DNA from 4 places in the Arthrobacter sp. BGA-UO-ETr-C19 genome. Region 1 is predicted to be linked to each of the others. Evidence: riboswitches for the same ligand, from Rfam matches in the RefSeq annotation. Region 1 holds a riboswitch; each other region holds the start of a gene.
The links. A riboswitch is a leader RNA that binds a small molecule or an ion and turns the genes downstream of it on or off. The one in region 1 is predicted to bind cyclic di-AMP.

Region 1 (3,617 bases):
GGATCTGATCGACACCACGGAGATGTACCTTCGCACCATTCTGGAGCTGGAGGAAGAGAACATCGTGGCGCTTCGGGCACGCATCGCCGAACGCCTCCGCCACTCGGGCCCCACCGTTTCGCAGACCATCGGCAGGATGGAGCGCGACGGCCTCGTCGTCGTCTCGGGTGACCGCCACCTCGAGCTGACCGAAGTGGGCCGGAAACGCGCCACCGAGGTGATGCGCAAGCACCGGCTCGCTGAACGCCTCCTCGCGGACGTTATCGGCCTCGACTGGGCCTACGTGCATGACGAGGCCTGCCGGTGGGAGCACGTGATGAGTGAACGGGTGGAGCGCAGGATCTACGAGTTGCTCGACCACCCCACCGAGTCGCCGTACGGTAACCCGATCCCCGGCCTGGCAGCACTGGGCGGGCAGCCTGCCCGCCCCTTCTCGGACGGCGTGGTGAACCTGCTCGATGCCATGACCGGCTACGGCCCGGAGTCCAAGGTCACCGTCAGCCGCCTGGCGGAACCCATCCAGGTGGAGCCTGAGCTGCTGCTCCAGCTGGATGAAGGCGGGATCCGGCCCGGCGCCGCCGTCTCGCTGGAGCGTGTGGGGGAGTACATCTCTGTCCGCGTGCCCGGTTTCGAAGGCGCCCTTGAGCTGCCGCCGGAAGTTGCTGCGCACGTGTTCGTACGCGTCGGCTAGCTTCCAAGCGCCCCCCGGGCGGATGCCGCGGCCTGTCTGACATCTGCAGGCAGGATGACCTACCACTTTTGCACAGTGAATATAACGGAATTATTACTGCGTCCTTTAATCGCCTATAGTTAAACGGCGACGCCGATACAAAAGCGTTACCTGATCTGGAGCCGAACCCTGCCAGCAGATCAGCAGCAAGTCACCCACTGGCAGGGGCGGGGGAACCACAACCGGCTGTTTCTACAGCCTTGGGGTGAAGTCCGCAGCAGCAAGTCTCTTCCGCAGAAGGAATCCTCCTGGGATACCCCTGTGCCGGAATGGCTTGTTACGGCGGACCGGGTCCGAACTCTCTGACCCGAATCCGACAGCTAACTTCGCAGGCTATCCAGAGAGGAAGCAGTACTTGTCCATGCAGAATGCCCGGGGCCGCCGCCGCGCGTCCGGTCCCGCTCCGGAGCCGCGCCTCGCGGAGGCCGTTGCCGCGGACCGTCCCCGGGACGCCCAGCGTGAAGCGCGCCGCCGCCGCCGGGGTCCGTTCCGCCAGGTTACGGATTTCGCCTCAGCCAGTGGCGTTGGGCAGAAAGCCGGCGTAGCCCTTGCGGCCACAGGCCTGCTGCTGACAGTTACTGTCCCCGCCACCAGCCCTGTCCTGGCTGCCGGAGAGCAGCAGGGAGGGGCGTCAGCGTCCGCTGCCTCACCGGCCCAGCCGAAGGTATCGGCTGAAGCGGCGGCAAAGATCGACTTCAGCCGCACGTCGGTCTCCACCACCGGTGACCCGGACGGAAAGCTCAAGCAACTCCTGAGTGCCCAGTCGGCCGGCAGCATCAGCCGTTCGGCCTCGGTGGGCACCTTGGGAGGGCCGCTGACCACGCTGGTCAAGTCCTCGCCGTTCGGTTACCGGGTCAGCCCGATCACCGGCGGCGCCGGCGAGTTCCACCGTGGGCAGGACTTCGCCGCCCAGTGCGGCACCGAGGTACTGGCCGCAGCCAGCGGCACGGTGACGTTCGCCGGATGGCACCCCTACGGGGGAGGCAACCGCGTGGTGATCGATCACGGGAACGGCCTGGAGACCACGTATAACCACCTGTCGTCCTCCAGCGTCCAGGTTGGCCAAAAGGTCACCCGGGGCGAAGTGATCGCCCTCAGCGGGACCACAGGGGCCTCCACCGGCTGCCACCTCCATTTCGAAGTGATGGTCAACGGCGACGTCGTTGATCCCACCGGCTGGCTCTGAGGCAAGCCGAGTGAGCACTCTCATTCCTGTGACACGCCGTGACCTGAATGTGACATTGGCTCCGAACTGCTGTACCGTCTAAACCGCGTCAACTTTTCCGAAGTTGACGCTCTTGAGTGGATTGCCTAACTCTGCCACCGCTCAAGGTCCGTTCGCATTACATCGTCTGGCAGGGGCGGGGGAACCAATTTTGGTCTTCGCAAGAAGGCCTTGGGGTTAAGTCGCAATGCTTCCCAGGAAGCGGAGCGGCCGGGTGACTCCCATCCGAATCCGACAGCTCACCTCGCAGGCATTGGGAGAGGCTACCTTCGTGTCTTCACGCCACAATGCCGCGCGCCACCGCGCGCAGACGGTTCGTATGAACCCGTTGGACTCCGTGTCCAAGGCGGTTAGCGCCAATGCCGGCACAGTAGGTCGCCAGGCAGCTGTCATCGCAGCTGCTTCAGGACTCATCCTGAGCGTTGGCATGCCTGCCAACGCAGCCGACGCCAACATTGGTGTTTCCGCCTCCTCGGAGACCGGATCCCAGGCCGCGCAGCTTGCTGTGACCGCCGCGCCCACCGCCACTGTCTCCTTCGAGCGTCCTGCCGTCACTACGGTGGCAGCCCCGGTCGCCGAAACCATCGCTCCGCAGTCGAACGATGAGAGCCAGACGGCCGACGCAGGCCAGGCCGCCAATGAGATCGCAGGTGCGGCCCAGGCCGTCACCGCCAAGTCCACCGATGGTGCGGCCTCCGCCGCAGCTTCCGGACTGGCCGCAATCGCATACACCGGCATCGGCAGCCCCTACGTCTGGGGCGGCACCACGCCCAGCGGCTGGGACTGCTCCGGCTTTACCCAGTGGGTTTACGCTCAGGCAGGCATCAGCATTCCCCGCGTCAACGCGTGGAACGCCATGAAGCCCACCTCCACGCCTGCTCCCGGCGACCTGGTCATGCAGAACGGCGGCGCCCACGTGGGCATCTACGTCGGCAACGGCATGATGATCAGCGCGCTGAACCCCTCGCAGGGCACTCTCCTGCACGCGGTGTCCGCAACGGGCACGTCCGCTTTTTACACCCTTCGCTAAGAATCCGATTCGAGGCGGGCCGGCTTACCCCCAAGATGCCGGCGCGTCGATAACCCATGGCCTGCTACCGCGGGTCCGTGGAACACGAAAGAGAGAAATTAATGACTACTCGTGCGACCATTGCACGGCACCGCGCCGAGGTCACGAAGACCAACTCGCTGGCTGTCATTGCCAAGGCTGTCGGCGACAACGCCGGTGGCGTGGGCCGCCAGGCAGCAGTTATCGCTGCTGCTTCCGGTCTTGTCCTGACCAGCGGCATCGCCGCCAACGCCGCTGAGACCAACGTCCAGCGCGAATCCGCCGCAGCTTCCACGCTGGAGGTCCAGTCCGCTGCGCCGTCCACCATCTCCGCGGCTTCCAGCATCGCCATCTCCTACGAGAAGCCTGCTGTCTCCACCACCCCGGCTCCCGTCGTCGAGGCCCCCAAGCCTGTTGTCAAGGTCCAGGAAGCCGCTCCCGCCGTTGAGGCTGCTCCGGTTGCCGACGCTGCACCGGCAGTCCAGGCCACCGCCGCCGTCGAGACCGCCGCCCCGGCAGCGCCGAAGACCACCGCCGCCAGCGGCAAGGGCGCTGCAATCGCTGCGGCTGCCTACGCGCAGCTGGGCGTCTCCCAGGACTGCACCGCGCTGGCC
Region 2 (3,617 bases), on a different contig from region 1:
GTGTACCACGGTGACCTCACGGAGTTCCCGGGCCACCCGCTCGGCGGCCTTGAGCGTGCCGTCGGTGCTCGCGTTGTCCGCAACGGTGATGCGGAACGAGTGCGGGAACGTACCGCGCAGGTAGGCGTGCAGCCGGCGCAGGCACTCCTCCAGGTCGCGTTCTTCGTTGTAGACCGGGATGGTCACGTCCAGGACCGGGACCGCGGTGGCGGTGTCGATGGGCGACCGCCGCGCGTGCCTGATGAGGGTCTGCGCCGGGGCATGTCCGGCCGCACCGGCTCCCTGGAGCGCGTGCGGCTGGGTGAGCAGCGGTGCGTGCGGCTGGTTTCCGGAGGCCTGGTCAGTGATGGTCATGCATCAACAGTGGCGGCCCCTGTTATGAGGGTTTTAGGGCGAAGCTGTGCGGGGGCTGTGGAAGTGGCTTCTGCACCAAATTTGCCCAGCGCCGGAACTGCCGGGACGCCGAAGGGCTCCTGATCCTGGCGGATCAGGAGCCCTCAGGGCAGCCTAAAGACTCGGGGAAGCCCATAGAACTAGGTAGCAGCACAGGGCGTTCCCAGCCGTGGGAACGCCCTGTGCTGCTACTCAGTTGGGTTGGAGGTGCAGAAATGCTCGCCGTCAGCCGGTTCGGCCGCGGCAACCTGTCAGTACCAGTTGTGGGCCAGGTGCCAGTTCAGCGCGCCGCACGGGGAGTCGTAGCGCTCCTTGATGTAGTCCAGGCCCCAGTTGATCTGGGTGCGGTAGTTGGTGCGGTAGTCCGCCCCGGCGCTCGCCATCTTCTCGGCGGGCAGCGACTGGACGATGCCGTACGCGCCGCTGCTGGCGTTGGTGGCCGTGGTGCGCCATTCCGATTCCTTGGTCCAGAGCCGCTTCAGGCACTGCATCTGGTCTGCGGACCAGCCAAAGGAGCCAAGCTTGCTGGCCGCGTAGGCCTGAGCGCCGGCGGGATCGTTCAAGGCAACAGGGGCCGCGGCCTTGGCCCTGGCGGCGGCGGCAGCCTTGGCAGCGGCGGCCTTGGCAGCAGCAGCCTGGGTGGCGGCAGCCTGGGCCTTGGCAACTGCGGCGGCGTTGGCCGCGGCAGCATTCTTAGCAGCGGCTGCCTTGGCAGCGGCGGCTTTCGCGGCGGCAGTCTTGGCGGCGGCAGCCTTGGCAGCGGCAGCCTTCGTTGCCGCCGCAGCCGTGGCCGCGGACTCCTTGGCGGCCGACTGCGGAGCGATGGACGCCGCGGACGGGGCGGGGAGGGCGGAGATCAGCGTCTTGTCGAAGCTCAGCGTCTGCCCCGCGTCGGCGGTGGCCGCGGACGTCGCGGAGGCGGACGGCGTAGCCTGATCGGCCGCGTGGCCGGCGGCGCCGACACCAACGAGCACGGCGGCGGCGGTGGTCAGGACAGCTGCCCGGCGCCCGAAGGACGGAAGGCCTGCGGCGAAACGGCCAAATGCACTCTTAGGCTGGGCAGGCTCGGCGCGGTGACGGGAAATCTTGCTGTCGGACTGCTTGGAGGCGCGTTCAGGGCGCGCCTGAGTCTTAAATTCAGACATGGTGGATTGCCTCTCAACACCTGCGGAGTTAGCTGTCGGGTTCGGATGAGGTCATCCGGCCGCACGGAAAATTCACGTGTCGGCTTCACCCCAAGGGCTGATGCGGAAAGCCCGGGACTCTGGTTCCCCCGCCTCTGCCTGATCTAGCGGAATCCGGGAAGCGGCAGAGCTGGGCGTCAATCCGGACATGCGGTCCTAGTGGCGGCCGCACGCTATCGACGGTACAGGAGGCTTTTGATTAAGTCACATTTAGGTAACGGACATCACGACGCCGGCGCGGCGCCTTGCGTGGGCAGGCGGACGGCAAATTCCGTCCGGCCAGGCCGGGACGTGACCTCCACTGTGCCGCCGTGCGCCGCCACAATGGACTGCACGATGGACAGGCCCAGGCCGCTGGTTCCCTCGGCCGACGCGACCCCCGGTTCTCCCCGTGAAGCCGCGGTATGGAGGGCCGTTCCCGCGGTTCCGCTGCCGGCAGCAGAACCCGTAGCCGCTGCGGCTGCCGGCGCCAGGGACGACTGCACCGGCGTCGCCCGTGACGCGTCTGCGCGGGCGAAGCGCGCGAACACTTTGTCCACGAACTCAGGCGGGATGCCAGCGCCGTCGTCCGTGACCGTAATCACAGCGCTGCCGTCGGCCGACCGCATCACGCCGGTGGTCACCGTGGTGCCGGGCGGGGTGTGCTTGCGGGCATTGGAGAGCAGGTTCACCAGGACCTGGTGCAGCTGTGAGGCATCGCCCCGGACTGACACGGGTTCCTCCGGAAGATCGAGGTGCCACGCCCGGTCCGGCGCCATGACTTTTTCGTCGCTGACGGTCTCGATGACGAGCTGCGTGAGGTCGACGTCGCTGAGCTTGAGTGGCTGGCCCTCGTCGAGCCGGGCAAGCAGCAGAAGGTCCTCCACCAGGGCGGTCATGCGCTCCGACTGGCTCTGCACTCGTGCAAGGGACCGCTGGCCGTCCGGGGTGAACTTTTCGGTCATGCGCATCAGCTCGGTGTAACCGCGGATGGCGGTGAGCGGCGTCCGGAGCTCGTGGGAGGCATCCGCCACGAACTGCCGCACCTTCATTTCGCTTTCCTGCCGCGCTTCCAGCGCGTTGGAGACGTTGTCCAGCATCTGGTTCAGGGCGTGCCCCACGCTGCCCACTTCGGTTCCGGGATGGGCGTTCGACGGCGGGACACGGACGGCGAGTGCCACCTCACCGGCGTCCAGCGGCAGGCGCGACACCTGGGTGGCCACCTCGGAGAGCTGCTCCAGCGGTTTCATGGTGCGGCGGATGAGCACCGTCCCGGCCAGGCCGATCAGCACGAGTCCGCCCAGCGAGACAATCGTGATGGTCCAGACGAGCGAGGTCAGGGTGTTCTGCTTTTCCGCCAGGGGGAGCCCGGTGACGATGACGTCCCCATAGGGGGTCTGCGTGGCAATCAGGCGGTAGGCGCCGGACGAAAGCGTGCGGTCAACCGGGGCACCGTCGGTGCGCAGGCCCAGGAGGAGCTGGTTGTCCCCCGACGACAGCGAGGAGCGGGTGGCATCGGTGGCCAGGAAGCCCGCGCTGCTGACATTGCCGTTCTCAATCCGGGCGATGAGGGTGCCGACTCTTTGGCCCCGCGCGTCCAGGGGATCAGGCCTTCCGCTGGGGTTGCCAATCGGAGGCCGGCCGAACTCACTTGAGCGGTGCGAGGCATCGCTGAGCTGCTTGTCCAACTGCTGGGTCAAGAATGAGTCCATGCTGGCGTAGCTGAACAGGCCGATGGCGCCGCAGATGGCCACGAGCAGTGCCATGGCCACCAGGACCAGGCGGGTGCGCAGATGCCAGGTACCCGGCTTCAGCCAGCTTCGGCGCTGGCTACGGACTGCGCCGGAAAGGTTTGCCACGGCCTACTCTGCCGGCTTGATGACGTAGCCCGCGCCGCGGACCGTATGGATCATCGGCGGATGGACGGCATCCACCTTCTTGCGCAGGTAGGAGATGTACAGTTCCACGATGTTGGCCTGGCCGCCAAAGTCGTAGTTCCACACCCGGTCCAGGATCTGGGCCTTGCTGACCACGCGCTTGGGGTTCTCCATGAGATAGCGC
Region 3 (3,617 bases), on a different contig from region 1:
GGCGGCGCCGTCTTCCTGGCGTCCATGGCTGTGCTCATTGGCCTGGCTTCGCACGAGCTGTGGCGGCTTGAGCCCGGTTACTCCCGGGTGCGGATCCCCATGGCCATCGCGGCCGGCGGCGTGGCCTTCTTCTACTTATGCCGTCTGGTCGTGTTCCTTATCCAGGGGCCAAACGGTGCCGTATTTGCCACCTACTTCGGGTCCGCGGTGACCACCATGGTCACCATGGTGCTGCTGGTTGTGGTGTCCTTCAGCATGGCGGGGCTGAGCACCGAGCAGCAGACACGGGCACTGCGGACGGTGGCCACCCAGGACGGGCTTACCGGCCTCCTTAACCGCGGCGCGTTCCTGGAGGCGGCGGCCGAAGAGCTGGAACGCAGCAAGGCCGCCAACAGCGGGGGCTCGCTGATCCTCGCTGACCTGGACCACTTCAAGTCGGTCAACGACACCTTCGGCCACGCGGCAGGCGACCTTGCACTGCGGGCGTTCGCCGAGGCGTGCAGCGCATCGGTCCGGTCAACGGACGTTGCCGGACGCTACGGCGGCGAGGAGTTCATCCTCCTGCTCCCCGGGGCAGGCCCCAAGAGCGCGGAAATCATTGCGGGTGAAATCAGCAGGAGGCTGGCAGGGCAGCACATCCCGGAGCTGCTGCGGATGCCGACCGTCAGCTACGGCATTTCCACCTACAACGCGAAAACCAGTGATGTTGATGAGGTGATCGCGGCCGCCGACGTCGCCCTCTATGAAGCGAAATCACAGGGGCGGAACCGCACGGTCAGGGGCTGAGCCGCAGGCACCGGATCCGGAATGCATGGGGGACAATCCGGACCCGGCGATCCTGACTCGCAGCCGGAGGCTGCGGTCTTTCATCAGGCATAGCCAGTGTGTTCCACCGTCCTTGTAGAAAGGTGGGAGCACCTTGGGGGTGGCCGCGTTCCGCCGCCCCCAAGGCAGCGGAACACGGCGGTTTTTCAGCTCTGCTAGGCTGCGCGCACGAACGTGACGGGGCCGGTGGCAGTGAGCCAGGACAGCGGGTGCGCCATGGTGGCATTGATGCCGTTCATGCCGCCGCTGATGACCTTGCCGGCGCCGGCGTAGATGGCCACGTGGCCGGACTGCACCACCATGTCGCCGGGCTGCGGGGTGGAGACTACCTTGCCGTGGCTCAGGAACTGCATCGGGGCGAGGTCGCCCACGTGGATGCCGGCGGCGCCGAGGGCCTTCTCCACCATGGCGGTGCAGTCCTGCGTGATGCCAATCTGGGCGTAGGCCGAAGCGAGCATGGTTGCGTTGGCACCTGCCGCAGCCTTGACGGTGACCTTCGGTGCGGGTGCCGCAGCCTTGACGGTGACCTTCGGTGCGGGTGCTGCTGCAGCCTTGGCGGGCGCGGCGGCAGCGACGGGGGCGGCGGCAGGTGCCGCGGCCTTCTTCACCACCGGCTTTTCGACGACGGGTGCCGCCACCACGGGAGCCGGGGCCGACGTGACCGCGGTGCGTTCAAACTCGATCTTGACGCCGGAGGCAGCGTTCAGGGGAGCCTGCACCTGGCTGGCAGCCTCGGGGGCGGCGGCCGGAGCCGGCTGGGCCGGGGCGGCGCCGCCGGCGTTGGCCGCAACGGTGCCCGTGAATGCCAGCCCGGAGGCGGCGAGGATCACGGCTGCCTGGCGGCCGATGCCGGAGTTTGCGGAGGCAATGCGGGTGAACGGATTGGAGCGGGCGGCCGCAGCACGGCGGCCAGAAATAAAGCGGAACGACATGAAGAAGCCTCTCCCGATGCCTGCGAGGTGAGCTGTCGGATTCGGATGGGAGGCACCCGGCCGCGGTCCTGAGCGTGGTCAGGAACTGCGCGGCTTCACCCCAAGGCCCGCTGCAAGCAGGCCGAAAAGTGGTTTCCCCGTCTCTGCCGGACATGGGTCTTCGATTGATTCCTCGGGCTGCGGCAGAGTTAGGCAATCAGCGCGGGAGTGCCTCGTCGGTGAAAAGGCACGTTTTTCACGGTACGGGAGGCTTCGCTCAATGTCACATTAAGGTAACGGGGCCGTGTCGTTCATTTCGTATTGGCCCGCGTCAGGTAAGGGATCGGGGTCTGATTTTTGTGGTGAACCTCACTCTGCGGCGTTGAGCTTGCCGGCCAGCCGCTCCCGCATCTGGATGCTGGCCGAGTTGAGGCCGATCAGTTCCACCTCGCGGCCGTGCCTGCGGTATTTCTCCGTGACCGCGTCCAGCACGGCGATGGTTGAGGCATCCCACAGGTGCGAGGCGTGCAGGTCGATTACCACGCCGTCGATGTCCGGCTCGGCGTCGCGGGCGTAGTTGAACTGGGTGTAGAGGTCGTTGGAAGAGGCGAAGAACAGTTCGCCGTCCACGGTGTAGGTGGCCAGCGTCCGGCCGTTGAGCTCTACTTCCGTCCGCTCCACGGTGGCGAAATGGGCAACCCGGCGGGCGAACATCGCCATCGCTGCCAGCACCCCGACCCCGACGCCGATCGCCAGGTTGTGCGTGACCACCACCGTGCCGACGGTGATCAGCATGACTGCGGTTTCCGATTTTGGCATCCGCCTAAGCGTTGCCGGTGCAACAGAGTGCCAGTCGAACGTGATGGCCGAGACGAAGATCATCACCGCCACCAGCGCCGCCATGGGGATCAGGCCCACGATGTCGCCCAGGGTCACCACCAGTACCAGCAGGAAGACGCCCGCGAGGAATGTGGACACCCGGCTCCTGGCGCCGGAGCCCTTGACGTTGATCATGGTCTGCCCGATCACGGCGCAGCCGCCCATGCCGCCCAGGAAGCCGGTGACGATGTTGGCCACGCCCTGTCCCCAGGATTCGCGGGTCTTGTTGGAGCGGGTATCGGTGATGTCGTCCACCAGTTTGGCCGTCATCAGGGATTCCAGCAGCCCCACGAGCGCCATGGACAGCGAGAACGGGGCGATGGTCTGGAAGGTTTCCCACGTCAGAGGCACCTGAGGGATGAACAGTGTGGGCAGGCTTTCCGGCAGTTGTCCCTTGTCCTGGACGGTGGGGACGTCGATCCCGGCCCCTATAGCGAGGACCGTCAGGAGGACGATGGCCACCAACGGTGACGGCACCGCCGTCGTAATCCGGCGGAAGCCGACGACGATCAACAGGCCGGCGGCGACCAGCGGGTAGACGGGCCACGGAACCCCGATCAGTTCCGGCAGTTGGGCCATGAACACGAGGATGGCCAGCGCGTTCACGAAGCCCACCATCACCGAGCGCGGGATGAAGCGCATGAGCCGGGTGACTCCCAGCATGGCAAGCAGGATCTGGAATACCCCGGCGAGGATTACCGCAGCTATCAGGTGGTCCAGCCCGTGGCTGCGCATCAGCGGCGCGATCACGAGGGCGACGGCGCCTGTCGCGGCCGAGATCATGGCGGGCCGGCCGCCCACGAAGGAGATGGTGACCGCCATGGTGAAGGAGGCGAACAGTCCGATCCGGGGATCCACACCGGCGATCACGGAGAACGCGATGGCTTCGGGAATGAGGGCGAGGGCCACCACCAGTCCGGCGAGGGCCTCGGTCTTGAGGCGCCGCGGGGAACGGAGGGTGGCCCGGACGGACTGGAGCTGTTCGGGCTTCATGAAACTCTA
Region 4 (3,617 bases), on a different contig from region 1:
GGCGGCGCAGACGTGCCGATTGTCATTTCGCTGCTCAACGCCTTCACCGGCCTCGCGGTTGCCGCGTCCGGACTGGTGCTGGGCAACGTGCTCCTCGTGGTGGCCGGGACGCTCGTGGGGGCGTCGGGCACCATCCTCACCCGGGCGATGGCCGCGGCCATGGGCCGCAGCGTGGCCGGCATCCTGTTTGGCGCGTTCCGGGGAGGTTCGACGGCGGGATCCACCGCCGTGAGCGACCGTCCGGTCCGTTCGTCCAGCCCGGAGGACGTGGCCGTGCTGCTGGGCTACGCGCAGCGGGTGATCATCGTTCCCGGCTACGGCCTGGCCGTGGCGCAGGGACAGCACACCGCGGCAGAGCTGGCTCAGGCCCTGGAAGCCCGGGGAATCCGCGTGGACTTCGCCATTCATCCTGTGGCGGGACGCATGCCCGGGCACATGAACGTGCTCCTCGCCGAAGCCAATGTCCCGTACGAATCGCTCAAGGAAATGAGCGAGATCAACTCCGAGTTCCGCACCGCTGACGTCGCGCTGGTGGTGGGGGCGAACGACGTCGTGAACCCCGCAGCGAAGACCACCGCCGGCTCGCCCATCTACGGCATGCCGATCCTCGAGGTGGCGGACGCACGCCAGGTGGTGTTCCTCAAACGCTCCATGCGGCCCGGGTTCGCTGGGATCGAGAACGAACTCATGTTCGAGCCGCAGACCACGCTGCTGTTCGGCGACGCGAAGGAGTCCCTGACGAAGGTGCTGGGGGCGGTGAAGGCCCTGTAGGGTGGGGCCTTCGGGGACTGTGTACCCCGTTACCGGGAGGTCCGTCCCGCACCCCGCCGTTACCGAAATGTGACTTTTGGTGTGGAGGTGCGATAGCCTCGGCCGGTGCCCTGGTTCCGCTCAGGGCATTCCCGGGCAGATGCCGAGCCCTGCCGCTGACCGGGATCCGTTCGCTATCACCAACAGGCAGGGACGGGGGAACCACCTTTTTACCGGTCTTGCCAGTCAAGGCCTAGGGGTTAAGTCCAGACGCTCCGCCTAGAGGCGGGCAGGACCGGGTGACTCCCATCCGAACCCGACAGCTCACCCCGCAGGCATGGGAGAGGCAATCCACCATGTCACGTAAGTTCACGCCCGCGCGCCACCGCGCCACCCCGACGACGTCCATCGCCCTGCAGGGCCTGTCGTATTCCCTCAAGTCCAACGCCGCCTCGGTTGCCAAGCCGGCGGCCGCCGCCGCCGTCGCTTCCGGTCTTCTCTTTGGCGCCGGTGCACCCGCCCATGCAGGTGCCTACGCCCCCGAGACGCCGGACGCCGCCGCACAGTCCGCCACCGGCCAGGCGCTGGGCGCGCCGGCCGCCGCTGCCCAGTCCGTCGCTGGCCAGGCGCTCGCCGCCCCGGCCGCACCGGCAGCTCCGGCCCCGGCAGGCGGCGGATCTGCTGTTGCCGGTGCGTCGCACACCGTTGAGCCCGGCGACACCCTTGGTGCGATCGCAGCACGGCACGGTGTCAGCCTTGATGCACTTCTGGCAGAGAACGGCCTGTCCCTGGCCTCGGTCATTTACCCCGGTGACCAGATCTTCATCCCCGGGCCGGGCGCAGCCGCAGTGCCTGCGGCCCCGGCAGCACCCGCAGTACCCGAGGTTCCTGCCGCGCCGGCAGCCCCTGCGGCCCCGGCTGTCCCGACCGGCATGGGGATCTACAACGCCTCCGCGTCGATAACGCCAGCAGCAACCGCTCCGGCAGCCAGCGGCGTTGGCGCAGCCATTGTGTCCTCCGCCCGGGCGCAGCTCGGTGCCACCCAGGACTGCACCGTCCTGGTGGAACAGGCACTGCGCTCCGTCGGCAAGTCCGTGGGTGACCTCGCGCCCGCGCAGTTTTACCAGTACGGCACTCCGGTCTCGGCCCCGCAGCCCGGGGACCTGATGATCAGCGCCGGACACGTCGGCGTCTACATCGGCGGCGGGCAGGCCATCAGCAGCGGCATGAACGGCGTCAACGAAACCATCGTGCACCCGGCCTCCTGGCTCACCGGCGCCACGTACGTGCGGGTGAACGCGTAATTAGGGTGAACGCCTAACAGGCGGGACGCATTACACAGCAGCGGCGGGTGCATCGGCACCCGCCGCTGCCGCGTTTGGTGGCCGTTGGAATACCGGAGAGATTGCTCAGCGCCCGCCACACGGCTCCGCGACCGCCCACGGCTACGCGGCGGCGGTCGGCAACTGAAACAAAAGTCACTTCCACGCAACAATTGTTGACCTATGGATACCCGGGCGGTTAACTGATGGCCTGACCGGATGTGAGCTGGGGCACGTCACGGCTGAAACTTTGCAAGCACGCCGAGAGTGAGTTCCCGTGGACCTAATCACCACCGCCGAGGTTGAGGCAGCAGCGACGAGGCTGATGACTGCCTTCGCGGCCACCAACACAGACGACTACTTCGACTGTTTCGCGCCTGATGCGACGTTCGTCTTCCATTCCGAGCCGGACCGCCTCACCTCGCGCGGGGAATACCGCGCCCTGTGGCAGAGCTGGCTCGAGGATGGTTGGCGGGTCGCAGGGTGCGCAAGTTCCAAAGCGGACATCCAGATAGCCGGCCCAACCGCAGTATTCAGCCACGATGTCGAAACCGTCATCGATGTGGCCGGTACAAGCGAGACCCTTCACGAGAGGGAGACCATCATTTTCACCAGGACGGAGTCTGGCAGCGTGCTCGCGGTTCATGAGCATCTTTCTCCGGCGCCTGCTAACCCGAAGGTCCTCTCATGACAAAAGATTCCAAAGCCCCCGCCGTGACTGAGGTTGAAAAGCACGGTATCGAACCGATTCCCGCAGCCGACAGGACCGCGAAACCCTTGGATCTGTTCCGTTTGGTGTTCGGGGGCGCGAACACCTTCGCCACGGTGGTCCTGGGATCGTTTCCCATCCTCTTTGGGCTGTCCTTCAAGGACGCATTGTTGGCCACGGTCCTGGGCGTGGTGGTTGGCGGGCTGGTCCTTTGCCCAATGGCCGTTTTCGGCCCGACCAACGGAATGAACAATGCCGTTTCATCGTCAGGGCACCTGGGCGTGCACGGCCGTGTGGTGGGATCCTTCCTGTCACTCCTGACGGCCTTCGCTTTCTTCTCCATCTCCGTGTGGAGTTCAGGGGACGCGCTGGTAGGAGGCGCGAACCGCCTGGTGGGCCTGCCCCAAAACGCCGTGACGCTAAGCCTCGCCTACGGCGTCTTTGCTGTCCTGATCCTGACCGTGTGCATCTACGGGTTCCGTTTCATGCTCTGGGTCAACAAGATCGCCGTGGTCGCTGCGTCCCTGCTCTTCCTGCTGGGCATCTTTGCATTCGCGGGTTCGTTCGACGCTTCCTACGCCGGGACGTTCGGACAGGCGGCGGATGCTGCCACCAATGCGCTGTTCTGGCCGTCCTTCATAGGATCGGCACTGATCGTCATGTCCAACCCGATCTCCTTCGGCGCCTTCCTGGGCGACTGGTCCCGGTACATCCCGGCTGAAACGCCAAAGCGAAAGGTCATGGCTGCCGCTTTTCTCGCCCAGGTAGCCACTCTGGTGCCGTTTGGCTTCGGGCTGGTCACCGCCACCATCATTGCCACGGAGGCGCCGTCGTTC

Region 2: linked by a shared signal. The riboswitch ahead of AC57BR_RS03345 (aggregation-promoting factor C-terminal-like domain-containing protein) and the one ahead of AC57BR_RS02740 (M23 family metallopeptidase) in region 1 are both predicted to bind cyclic di-AMP.
Region 3: linked by a shared signal. The riboswitch ahead of AC57BR_RS13220 (NlpC/P60 family protein) and the one ahead of AC57BR_RS02740 (M23 family metallopeptidase) in region 1 are both predicted to bind cyclic di-AMP.
Region 4: linked by a shared signal. The riboswitch ahead of AC57BR_RS01425 (LysM peptidoglycan-binding domain-containing protein) and the one ahead of AC57BR_RS02740 (M23 family metallopeptidase) in region 1 are both predicted to bind cyclic di-AMP.

Annotation. Positions count from the first base shown of each region.
Region 1 is NZ_JCAQPC010000007.1:146,770-150,386, reverse strand. Features, by position in the region: gene AC57BR_RS02745 (iron-dependent transcriptional repressor DtxR) at 1-691, shown strand, start outside; cyclic di-AMP (ydaO/yuaA leader) riboswitch at 841-1,080, shown strand; gene AC57BR_RS02740 (M23 family metallopeptidase) at 1,092-1,916, shown strand; cyclic di-AMP (ydaO/yuaA leader) riboswitch at 2,053-2,222, shown strand; gene AC57BR_RS02735 (C40 family peptidase) at 2,275-2,985, shown strand; gene AC57BR_RS02730 (NlpC/P60 family protein) at 3,087-3,617, shown strand, end outside.
Region 2 is NZ_JCAQPC010000008.1:59,742-63,358, reverse strand. Features, by position in the region: gene AC57BR_RS03350 (bifunctional glycosyltransferase family 2/GtrA family protein) at 1-354, opposite strand, end outside; gene AC57BR_RS03345 (aggregation-promoting factor C-terminal-like domain-containing protein) at 645-1,538, opposite strand; cyclic di-AMP (ydaO/yuaA leader) riboswitch at 1,544-1,707, opposite strand; gene AC57BR_RS03340 (sensor histidine kinase) at 1,802-3,415, opposite strand; gene AC57BR_RS03335 (response regulator transcription factor) at 3,419-3,617, opposite strand, start outside.
Region 3 is NZ_JCAQPC010000021.1:36,739-40,355, forward strand. Features, by position in the region: gene AC57BR_RS13215 (GGDEF domain-containing protein) at 1-786, shown strand, start outside; gene AC57BR_RS13220 (NlpC/P60 family protein) at 981-1,757, opposite strand; cyclic di-AMP (ydaO/yuaA leader) riboswitch at 1,761-1,926, opposite strand; gene AC57BR_RS13225 (SulP family inorganic anion transporter) at 2,106-3,608, opposite strand; gene AC57BR_RS13230 (GTP pyrophosphokinase) at 3,615-3,617, opposite strand, start outside.
Region 4 is NZ_JCAQPC010000006.1:85,275-88,891, reverse strand. Features, by position in the region: gene AC57BR_RS01430 (NAD(P)(+) transhydrogenase (Re/Si-specific) subunit beta) at 1-771, shown strand, start outside; cyclic di-AMP (ydaO/yuaA leader) riboswitch at 933-1,103, shown strand; gene AC57BR_RS01425 (LysM peptidoglycan-binding domain-containing protein) at 1,107-2,054, shown strand; gene AC57BR_RS01420 (YybH family protein) at 2,350-2,763, shown strand; gene AC57BR_RS01415 (purine-cytosine permease family protein) at 2,760-3,617, shown strand, end outside.